DNA from 2 places in the Rossellomorea sp. KS-H15a genome. Region 2 is predicted to be linked to the other one. Evidence: riboswitches for the same ligand, from Rfam matches in the RefSeq annotation. Region 2 holds a riboswitch; the other holds the start of a gene.
What was found. A riboswitch is a leader RNA that binds a small molecule or an ion and turns the genes downstream of it on or off. The one in region 2 is predicted to bind S-adenosylmethionine.

Region 1 (4,216 bases), 200 kb from region 2:
TACTTCCACCGAAGGCCATGATGCAAGGTACACGGATTGCGACGAAGGTGGATGGTGTTAAAGGTGACCCGCGGTGCCAGATTCGTGTATGGATCTGGCACCATTTCTATAAGCAATGAAACAAACCACTTGCACTATTTTTTGTAAACATGAGAAAATATGAGTAGAAAGTGGACATCATCTCTTGTTATCTGAATATACTATCCTAATCTTATTTCTGAAAGATAAGGTGATGATCATGATGGAACTTGACGAAAAGGTAATCATTGTCGAAGGTACAACAGACAAGCGGAAAGTAAGAGACATAATCAAAGAACCGATTGAAATTATTTGCACAAATGGAACGATAAGCATCACCAAAATGGACGAACTCATCGATGAGCTGTTTGAAAGGGATGTATACATCCTCGTCGATGCGGATGATGCAGGGGAGAAGTTACGTAAACAATTCAAGCGTGAATTCCCCGAGGCGGAACACCTTTATATAGACCGGATGTATAAGGAAGTGGCCGCGGCCCCGGAATATCATCTTGCCTCCGTTCTCATTGGTGCCAATATCGATGTGCATAAAGAATATCTTGGAAAAAGGATGATTTAGTTTTGTTGGAGGTAAGCCAGACAGAAGAATTAAACGAATCGATCAGATCCCATGCGTTGGAAGCCGTTTATCTATATACACCGATGTGTGGTACGTGTCAGGTCGCGGGTAAAATGTTGGAAGTGGTCGAGAAACTCCCCCAGTCATTTCATTTTGTGAAGGCGAACCTGAACTATCTGCCCCAATTTGCCGAAGAACAATCCATTGAAAGCGTCCCCTGCCTTCTTTTATTTAAAGATGGACAGGAAATGGAAAGAATCTATGCCTTTCAATCCGTCCCATTCCTATACGAAACCATCAACAAAATCCAAAACATCTAGTGGGGATAAGAGACCTTTATGAAAGGTCTTTTTATTTTGTCTTCACTTCTATTCTTCACCAGCTTTAGAAATAGGAGGAAATTGCCCTCTCAACACATATGAATAAATGATTATTAAAACGAACTAATTTGAGAAGTACATTATTAGTGTTGATTGGAGCGGAAGATGCTCGACTCCTTCGGGAATAGCGGGAAAGTTGAGACCCCGCAGGGCGAAGCACGAGGAGGCTCAACTCACGCCCCGAGGAAAGCGAGCATCTGGAGCGGAAATCAACCAGCACGATGCTGATAAAAAACAGAAAAAGTTTACGAAAGTAGTCATTTTCTTTCTACAAACGAGGACATATTTCTTGGGAAATGTTTCGAATCCCATCATTTTTTGACTGGTCATCACCCAATTTCTTACTGTTCGACAAATAAGATAAACTCATTCAAAACATGTCGAGAATGTCTAAAAGGAAAAAATACCTAAAAGTGGAATTGATACTATATAGAAGTTTCACTGGGAGGGTATTCATGCGAATCTATTTAGAGGAATTAGTAGATCAGTGTCATTCAAGGTATCACTTACGACTCTTGTTTCCGGACAGCCCATTTGTTCTTCAATTTCAATGTGAAAAGGAGCGTTATGCGATCTCCGTTTCAAACAGAGGTTGTGCTGTATTGCGTGATGGTAGCAGGCAATCGCATTTTGATATTAAGGGAAAAGAGAAGGACATGCTATCCCTACTAACAGGAGAAGAGCGATTGTCTCAACTGATTGAAAACGGCATCCTGGAAGTCAGGGGAGGATACCGCCAGCTGTTATTTGTAGAATCCATCCTCTGGCTGACAAGGTCCAGGATGAAGGAACCGGTTCAAGTTTAAAAAACATAAGAAAAAAGAATTGACACATTTCTATTTTCGATGATAGAATCTCTCTTGTAGCAAATTTTCAGAGTCTTTAACAATTCAAAAAAATTAATAAATCGATACTTTACTCTTATTTAGAGAGGTGGAGGGACGTGCCCTATGAAGCCCGGCAACCGTCAATGAAAATTGAAATGGTGCCAATTCACTCAAAGCATTTGCTTTGAAAGATGAGAGAAAGGATAGTCCTATATATGATTATGCCTTTCTGCTTATCGCAGGAAGGCATTTTTTATTGTATACGAAAAGGCTGTGGGGATTGCCCGGTATGTGCAACTGTAATTCTTATTAAAAAGGTCGTTTTACTCAGAAAGAAGGTGGAGACAGCATGATTACCATATCAGATGTGAAAAAAATCTATCAATCAAAATCTGGCCCGATTTCAGCCGTTGATGGCGTCAACATCGACATTGGCCAAGGGGAAATTTTTGGAGTGATTGGCTATAGTGGGGCAGGGAAAAGTACGTTGATCCGGATGCTCAATGGACTTGAAGTTCCCACAAATGGAACCGTGAACGTAAATGGACAGATCGTTTCCAAAGTGAAAGGGAAAGATCTTCGGCAGGCGAGGCAGTCAATAGGGATGATCTTTCAGCATTTCAATCTCCTTTGGTCGCGTACGGTACTTGAAAATATCCAGTTTCCATTAGAAATAGCCGGTGTTTCTAAGAAGGAGAGAGTGCGAAGGGCCAATGAATTATTGGAGCTGGTGGGATTAGATGGAAGAGGAGACGCCTATCCATCCCAGTTGAGCGGTGGACAGAAACAGAGGGTCGGGATTGCGAGATCCCTTGCAAATAATCCCGACGTCCTTCTCTGTGACGAAGCCACCTCTGCTTTAGATCCGCAAACAACAGATTCCATCCTTGATTTATTGGTGGATATTAATAAACGTTTAGGTCTGACCATCGTCCTGATCACCCATGAAATGCACGTGATCAAAAAAATCTGCCATCGTGTGGCAGTCATGGAACAAGGGAAGGTGGTAGAGCTCGGGGATGTTCTTGAGGTGTTCAGAAACCCTAAAGAGCAGGTGACGAAGCGATTTGTGAAAGAAGTATCACAAGTGGAAGAAACAGGGGAAACGATCGATCACCTGTTAGCACAATATCCTGAAGGGAAAGTACTGAAATTCACCTTCGTTGGTGAATCGACTGAGCAACCGCTCATTACCAGCTTGATCCGACGTTTTGACCTGGATGTCAATATCCTTCAAGGACAGATTTCCCAGACGCAAAATGGGGCTTATGGTACGCTGTTCGTCCATCTTGATGGAAACGAAGAGACGATTTCTGCAGCCGTTGCCTTCGCTGAGGAACAGATGGTCAAAGTGGAGGTGATCGGGAGATGATAGAAAATATATTTCCGAATGTAGACTGGGAGAAGATGTGGGAAGCGACTGTTGAAACCCTTTATATGACGGGGATGTCAGTCCTGATTACCTTCGTAATAGGACTGATTCTTGGGATCCTTTTATTTCTTACATCCAAGGAAAATTTATGGGAAAACAAGCTTACTTATACGGTGACCAGTGCAGTGGTCAATGTATTCCGCTCGATTCCGTTCATTATCCTGATTGTATTACTGATTCCATTCACCAAATTTTTATTGGATACCATCCGCGGGGCGAACGCGGCTCTTCCGGCCCTGATCATCGGAGCAGCACCGTTTTACGCACGCATGGTGGAAATTGCATTAAGAGAAGTGAACAAAGGCGTCATTGAAGCAGCGAAAGCGATGGGGGCGAAGACTAGCACGATCATATGGAAAGTGCTTATTCCCGAATCTCTTCCGGCTTTGGTTTCAGGTATCACGGTAACAGCCATCGCCCTGGTGGGTTATACGGCAATGGCTGGTGTCATCGGGGCCGGGGGATTAGGAAACCTCGCTTACCTGGATGGTTTTCAACGGAGCAGGGAGGATGTAACCCTTGCCGCAACCATCATGATTTTACTCGTTGTATTCGCCATTCAAATCATTGGAGACTACTTCACAAATAAATTAGACAAACGATAAGAGGAGAGAAAACAGATGAAAAAATGGTTAGCAGGAATAGTAGCAGCAACAAGTATCTTTGGATTGGCAGCATGCGGGAGTGATTCCGGATCCGGAAGCAGTGACGAGAAGGAATTAGTGGTAGGCGCGTCAAACGTTCCCCACGCGGAAATCCTTGAAAAAGTGAAACCGATTTTGGAAGATAAGGGAATCGACCTGCAAATTGAAACATATCAAGACTATATCCTTCCGAATAAAGACCTGGATAATGGTGATTTGGATGCGAACTATTTCCAAACCGTTCCATACATGGATCTGCAGATGAAAGAGAACGAATATAATTTCGTCAATGCAGGCGGAATTCATATCGAGCCAATCGGTGTGTATTCCAAAAA
Region 2 (4,216 bases):
AGCCAAGCAAGCTGATTGAAATGGTAGATAACGATGAATTGAAGCGATTGGCGTTGGATATCGAAAATCGCCTGATCGGGTGTTTAGAAAACGTCTGACGATGAGAACCTGTTGCCCTAAAGCGATGGGTTCTTTTTCTTTATCCAGAACCTCATACTCCTCACAATCTTCTGAATATGGTACACTTTTAAAAATACATAGCTTGAGGAAGGATGAATGTGAAATGAAATTCACCACCAAGGTCGTACATAGTCAGCTGAAAGGAACAGAGGAAATCCGTAGTAAGACAACACCGATCTACCAGACGTCAGCTTTTTCTTTTACGTCTCTGGAGGAGCTTGAGGGTTTCTATGAGGGGAAGTCTCCCTATCTTTATTCAAGAACGGGTAATCCCAACACGGATGAGCTTGGGAAGATGGTAGCAGATCTTGAAGGAGCGCCTGCGGGTGTTGCCACGTCTTCCGGCTTGTCGGCAATCCTCGTGGGAATCCTTGCCGTTGTCCAGGCGGGGGATCACATCATCGCAGCGGAGGATTTATACGGAGGTACCTTCCACATGCTGAAAGAAGAGCTGAAATCATTCGGCATTTCCACCTCCTTCGTTGATTTTACGAGTGAGGAAGAAATCGAAGGAGCCCTCACTCCCGATACAAAACTTCTCTACAGTGAGACGGTGACCAATCCGTTTATGCGGGTAGAGGATATTTCAAGAATGGTAGCTCTTGCCGAAAAACACAACCTGAAAACGATGATCGACAATACATTCGCCACACCATTTCTGCGTCAACCCTTCCTTGAAGGGGTCGATTTGGTCGCTCACAGCGCTACGAAGTATATTGGCGGGCATAGCGATATCACAGCGGGAGTCGTAGTCGGAAAAGAAGAGCTTGTGAATAAAGCAAGGGAAAGGGTCGTCAACATCGGTTCCAACTTAAGTCCATTTGAAGCCTGGCTCACATGCCGGGGGGCGAAAACATTGGCACTCCGCGTCGGGACCCAGGCTCAGAACGCAGGAATCCTTGCAGAGGAACTACGCACTAATGAGCAGGTGAAGAGGGTCTATTACCCAACTGATTTATCCGAAAAAGGAAATGGCGCAATTGTCACCATTGAACTCGATGCCAGCTGCGATATCAGCACATTCTTCAAGTCCCTTGGATGGATCAAAATCATCCCGTCCCTGGCAGGAGTGGAAACAACGGTTTCCTATCCAATTGGAACCTCTCATCGTGCCCTTCCGAAAGAAGCTCAGGAAAAATTAGGCATCAACACCCATGTGGTACGCATATCGTTAGGTATCGAGGATGGGGAAGATATCGTTTCTCAATTTAACGAGGCGATTGCAGCTTCTGTTAAAAAATAAAAAGATTCTGAAAATGGTCTTGACGTTGAGGCTGGTTACCCTTTATAATTCATCTCAACGCATGAATTTTCACATTGACAATTAAATGCTCTTATCCAGAGAGGTGGAGGGACTAGGCCCGATGAAACCCGGCAACCTTCATGTACGCACTACGCGTCGCATGAAAAGGTGCTAATTCCTGCAGGCGATCTGCCTGAAAGATAAGAGGAGGACCCTATTCAATTAGACCCTCTTCTTAGGAAGAGGGTTTTTTATTTTATCCTCTTCTAGCTTCTTAGGCTTTTGCATGGGGGTTCAGCAGGAGTATGTTTGGATCTATTCAGCAGCTGATATTCTATGAAAAATCAGCAGGTGAAATCATCCTGTAAATCAGCTGCTGAAATTCTTCACAAATTCAACTGCTGAAAAAACCATCCAATTCAGCAGCTGAACTCAACCAACCAACCATCCACACCAATCCAAAAACCAAAAAACTCTAGGAGGAATTCCAAATGACCAAATCATTCGATTTCGACACACTGCTTCTTCACGGCGGCCAGGAGCCGGACCCAACTACAGGCTCAAGAGCGGTACCCATCTACCAAACGACATCCTACGTGTTCGACAACAGCGATCACGCCGCAAAGCTATTCGCCCTTGAAGAACCGGGGAACATCTACACCCGTATCATGAACCCGACCGTTGACGTGCTCGAGAAGCGCCTCGCCCTTTTAGAAGGGGGAATCGGAGCCCTGGGTGTATCATCCGGGATGGCCGCCATTTCTCTTTCCATCTTGAATATAGCCGGTGCAGGGGATGAGATCGTGGCAGCCACCAATCTGTACGGTGGAACGTACAATTTATTCTCTACGACTCTTCCGAAATACGGAATCAAGGTTCATTTCGTCGATCCGACTGATCCGGAGAACTTCCGAAAGGCGATTACGCAGAAAACAAAAGCGGTATTCGCAGAGACGATCGGAAACCCGAGTCTCCATGTCCTCGACATCGAGTCGGTGGCGAAAGTGGCCCATGACCATCATATCCCACTCATCATCGATAACACATTTGCCACACCATATGTGTGCAAGCCGATTGAGTGGGGAGCGGACATTGTCATCCACTCTGCAACGAAGTGGATCGGCGGCCACGGTACGGCCATCGGTGGAGTGGTCATCGACGGTGGGAAGTTTGATTGGAATCATGAAAAGTTCCCAGGATTCACAGAAGAAGACAGAAGCTATAATGGACTTCGCTACGCACAGGATGTAGGAGCGGCCGCTTTCATCACAAAGTTAAGGGTGCAGCTGCTTCGGGATCTCGGGGCGTGCTTAAGTCCACAGAACGCATTTCTGCTATTGCAGGGACTGGAAACCCTCCATCTCCGAATCGAACGTCACACGGAGAATGCCTTGAAGATTGCAGAACACTTAGATCAGCACAGTGGAGTTGCCTGGGTTTCTTATCCGGGTCTGCCGCAGCATCCGTCCTACGCTCTTGCTCAAAAATATTTGAAAAATGGAGCGGGTTCCATCGTCGTCTTTGGAATCAAAGGGGGCAGGGATTCAGGACGTAAAGTCGTCGACAACATTTCCCTCTGGTCCCATGTTGCCAATGTAGGGGATGCGAAGTCATTGATCATCCATCCAGCGTCCACGACGCATCAGCAATTGAACGATGAGGAAATCCGGGCCACAGGCGTAACCGAGGACCTTGTAAGACTTTCCGTAGGATTGGAATCTGCGAAGGATTTGATCGAGGATCTGGATCATGCGATTGAGGTGGCGTTGGAAACGTCCCGGGTGTAATAGTAAGAAGTTTTTTGGAAAATCTCACGTGAAAACAGGTATTAGAAGCTGGTGAGGGGGCAGCCAAAGTGTATGAAAGTGGGATATCAGAGAAAATCTGATTTTATCAGCGGTATTTGGGATATATCAGCGAAATATCGAATATATCAGCGAACGGGCTACCCGCAGTCCACTTAAAAGGAACCTGAACCGTGAACCCGAATTACCGGGGTGCCCCAACGCCCCGAACAACATAAAAAAAGGAGGTGGAGGAATGGAGAATTCATACTCATACGAAGTAAGCTCCATTACCATCCCATCCCTCACATTAGAGTCAGGCACCACATTGCACAATGTAAATCTGGCCTATGAACGGACCGGCAATAAAGAAGGCCCTGTCATCCTCGTTTGCCATGCCCTAACCGGAACCCATATTGTGAAGGGAACGAGTGAGGATCGGGGCTGGTGGGATGGACTGATCGGACCAGGATCCTACATTGATACCGATCTATACAATGTGATTGCTTTCAATGTGTTAGGGGGATGTGAAGGGAGTACGGGACCGACGTCCACGGATCCTGAAACAGGAGAACGATACGGTCCGGACTTCCCGCACATTACCATACGGGACATGGTCCATGCCCAATATGAAGCACTCCAACAGCTCTCCGTCGAAAGGATCGAAGCGGTGATCGGCGGCTCGCTGGGTGGAATGCAGGCATTGGAATGGGGAGCCTTGTATCCGACATATATCAACAAGGTATTCGCCCTCGCCGTTTCACCGGCCTTAAATGATTACGGTCTCGCCTTCAATCATATCGGGATCACAGCAATTGAAGGGGATCCCGAATTTCAAAATGGCCACTATCCTCACGGTTCCATATTAAAAGGGCTTGAGATTGCCAGGATGGTCGGGATGGTGACCTATCGTACACAGGAGTTGTTTGACAGGCGCTTCCAGCGGGAGAGGACCAATGAGCAATACAATGTGGAAAGCTATCTTGATTATCAAGGAAAGAAACTCGGAAAGAGATTTGATCCGAACAGCTATCTCACCCTCCTGAAAGCGATGAACACCCATGATATC

Region 1: another riboswitch for S-adenosylmethionine. It lies ahead of M1J35_RS21780 (methionine ABC transporter ATP-binding protein); the one in region 2 lies ahead of M1J35_RS00085 (homocysteine synthase).

What each region holds. Positions count from the first base shown of each region.
Region 1 covers NZ_CP096886.1:4,231,212-4,235,427, reverse strand. The annotation lists gene M1J35_RS21800 (YusG family protein) at 1-61, shown strand, start outside; gene M1J35_RS21795 (toprim domain-containing protein) at 239-598, shown strand; gene M1J35_RS21790 (thioredoxin family protein) at 601-918, shown strand; gene M1J35_RS21785 (SCP2 sterol-binding domain-containing protein) at 1,434-1,784, shown strand; SAM riboswitch class I at 1,897-2,003, shown strand; gene M1J35_RS21780 (methionine ABC transporter ATP-binding protein) at 2,155-3,177, shown strand; gene M1J35_RS21775 (methionine ABC transporter permease) at 3,174-3,842, shown strand; gene M1J35_RS21770 (MetQ/NlpA family ABC transporter substrate-binding protein) at 3,858-4,216, shown strand, end outside.
Region 2 covers NZ_CP096886.1:17,896-22,111, reverse strand. The annotation lists gene M1J35_RS00095 (DUF302 domain-containing protein) at 1-98, shown strand, start outside; gene M1J35_RS00090 (trans-sulfuration enzyme family protein) at 224-1,363, shown strand; SAM riboswitch class I at 1,452-1,570, shown strand; gene M1J35_RS00085 (homocysteine synthase) at 1,855-3,150, shown strand; gene M1J35_RS00080 (homoserine O-acetyltransferase MetX) at 3,404-4,216, shown strand, end outside.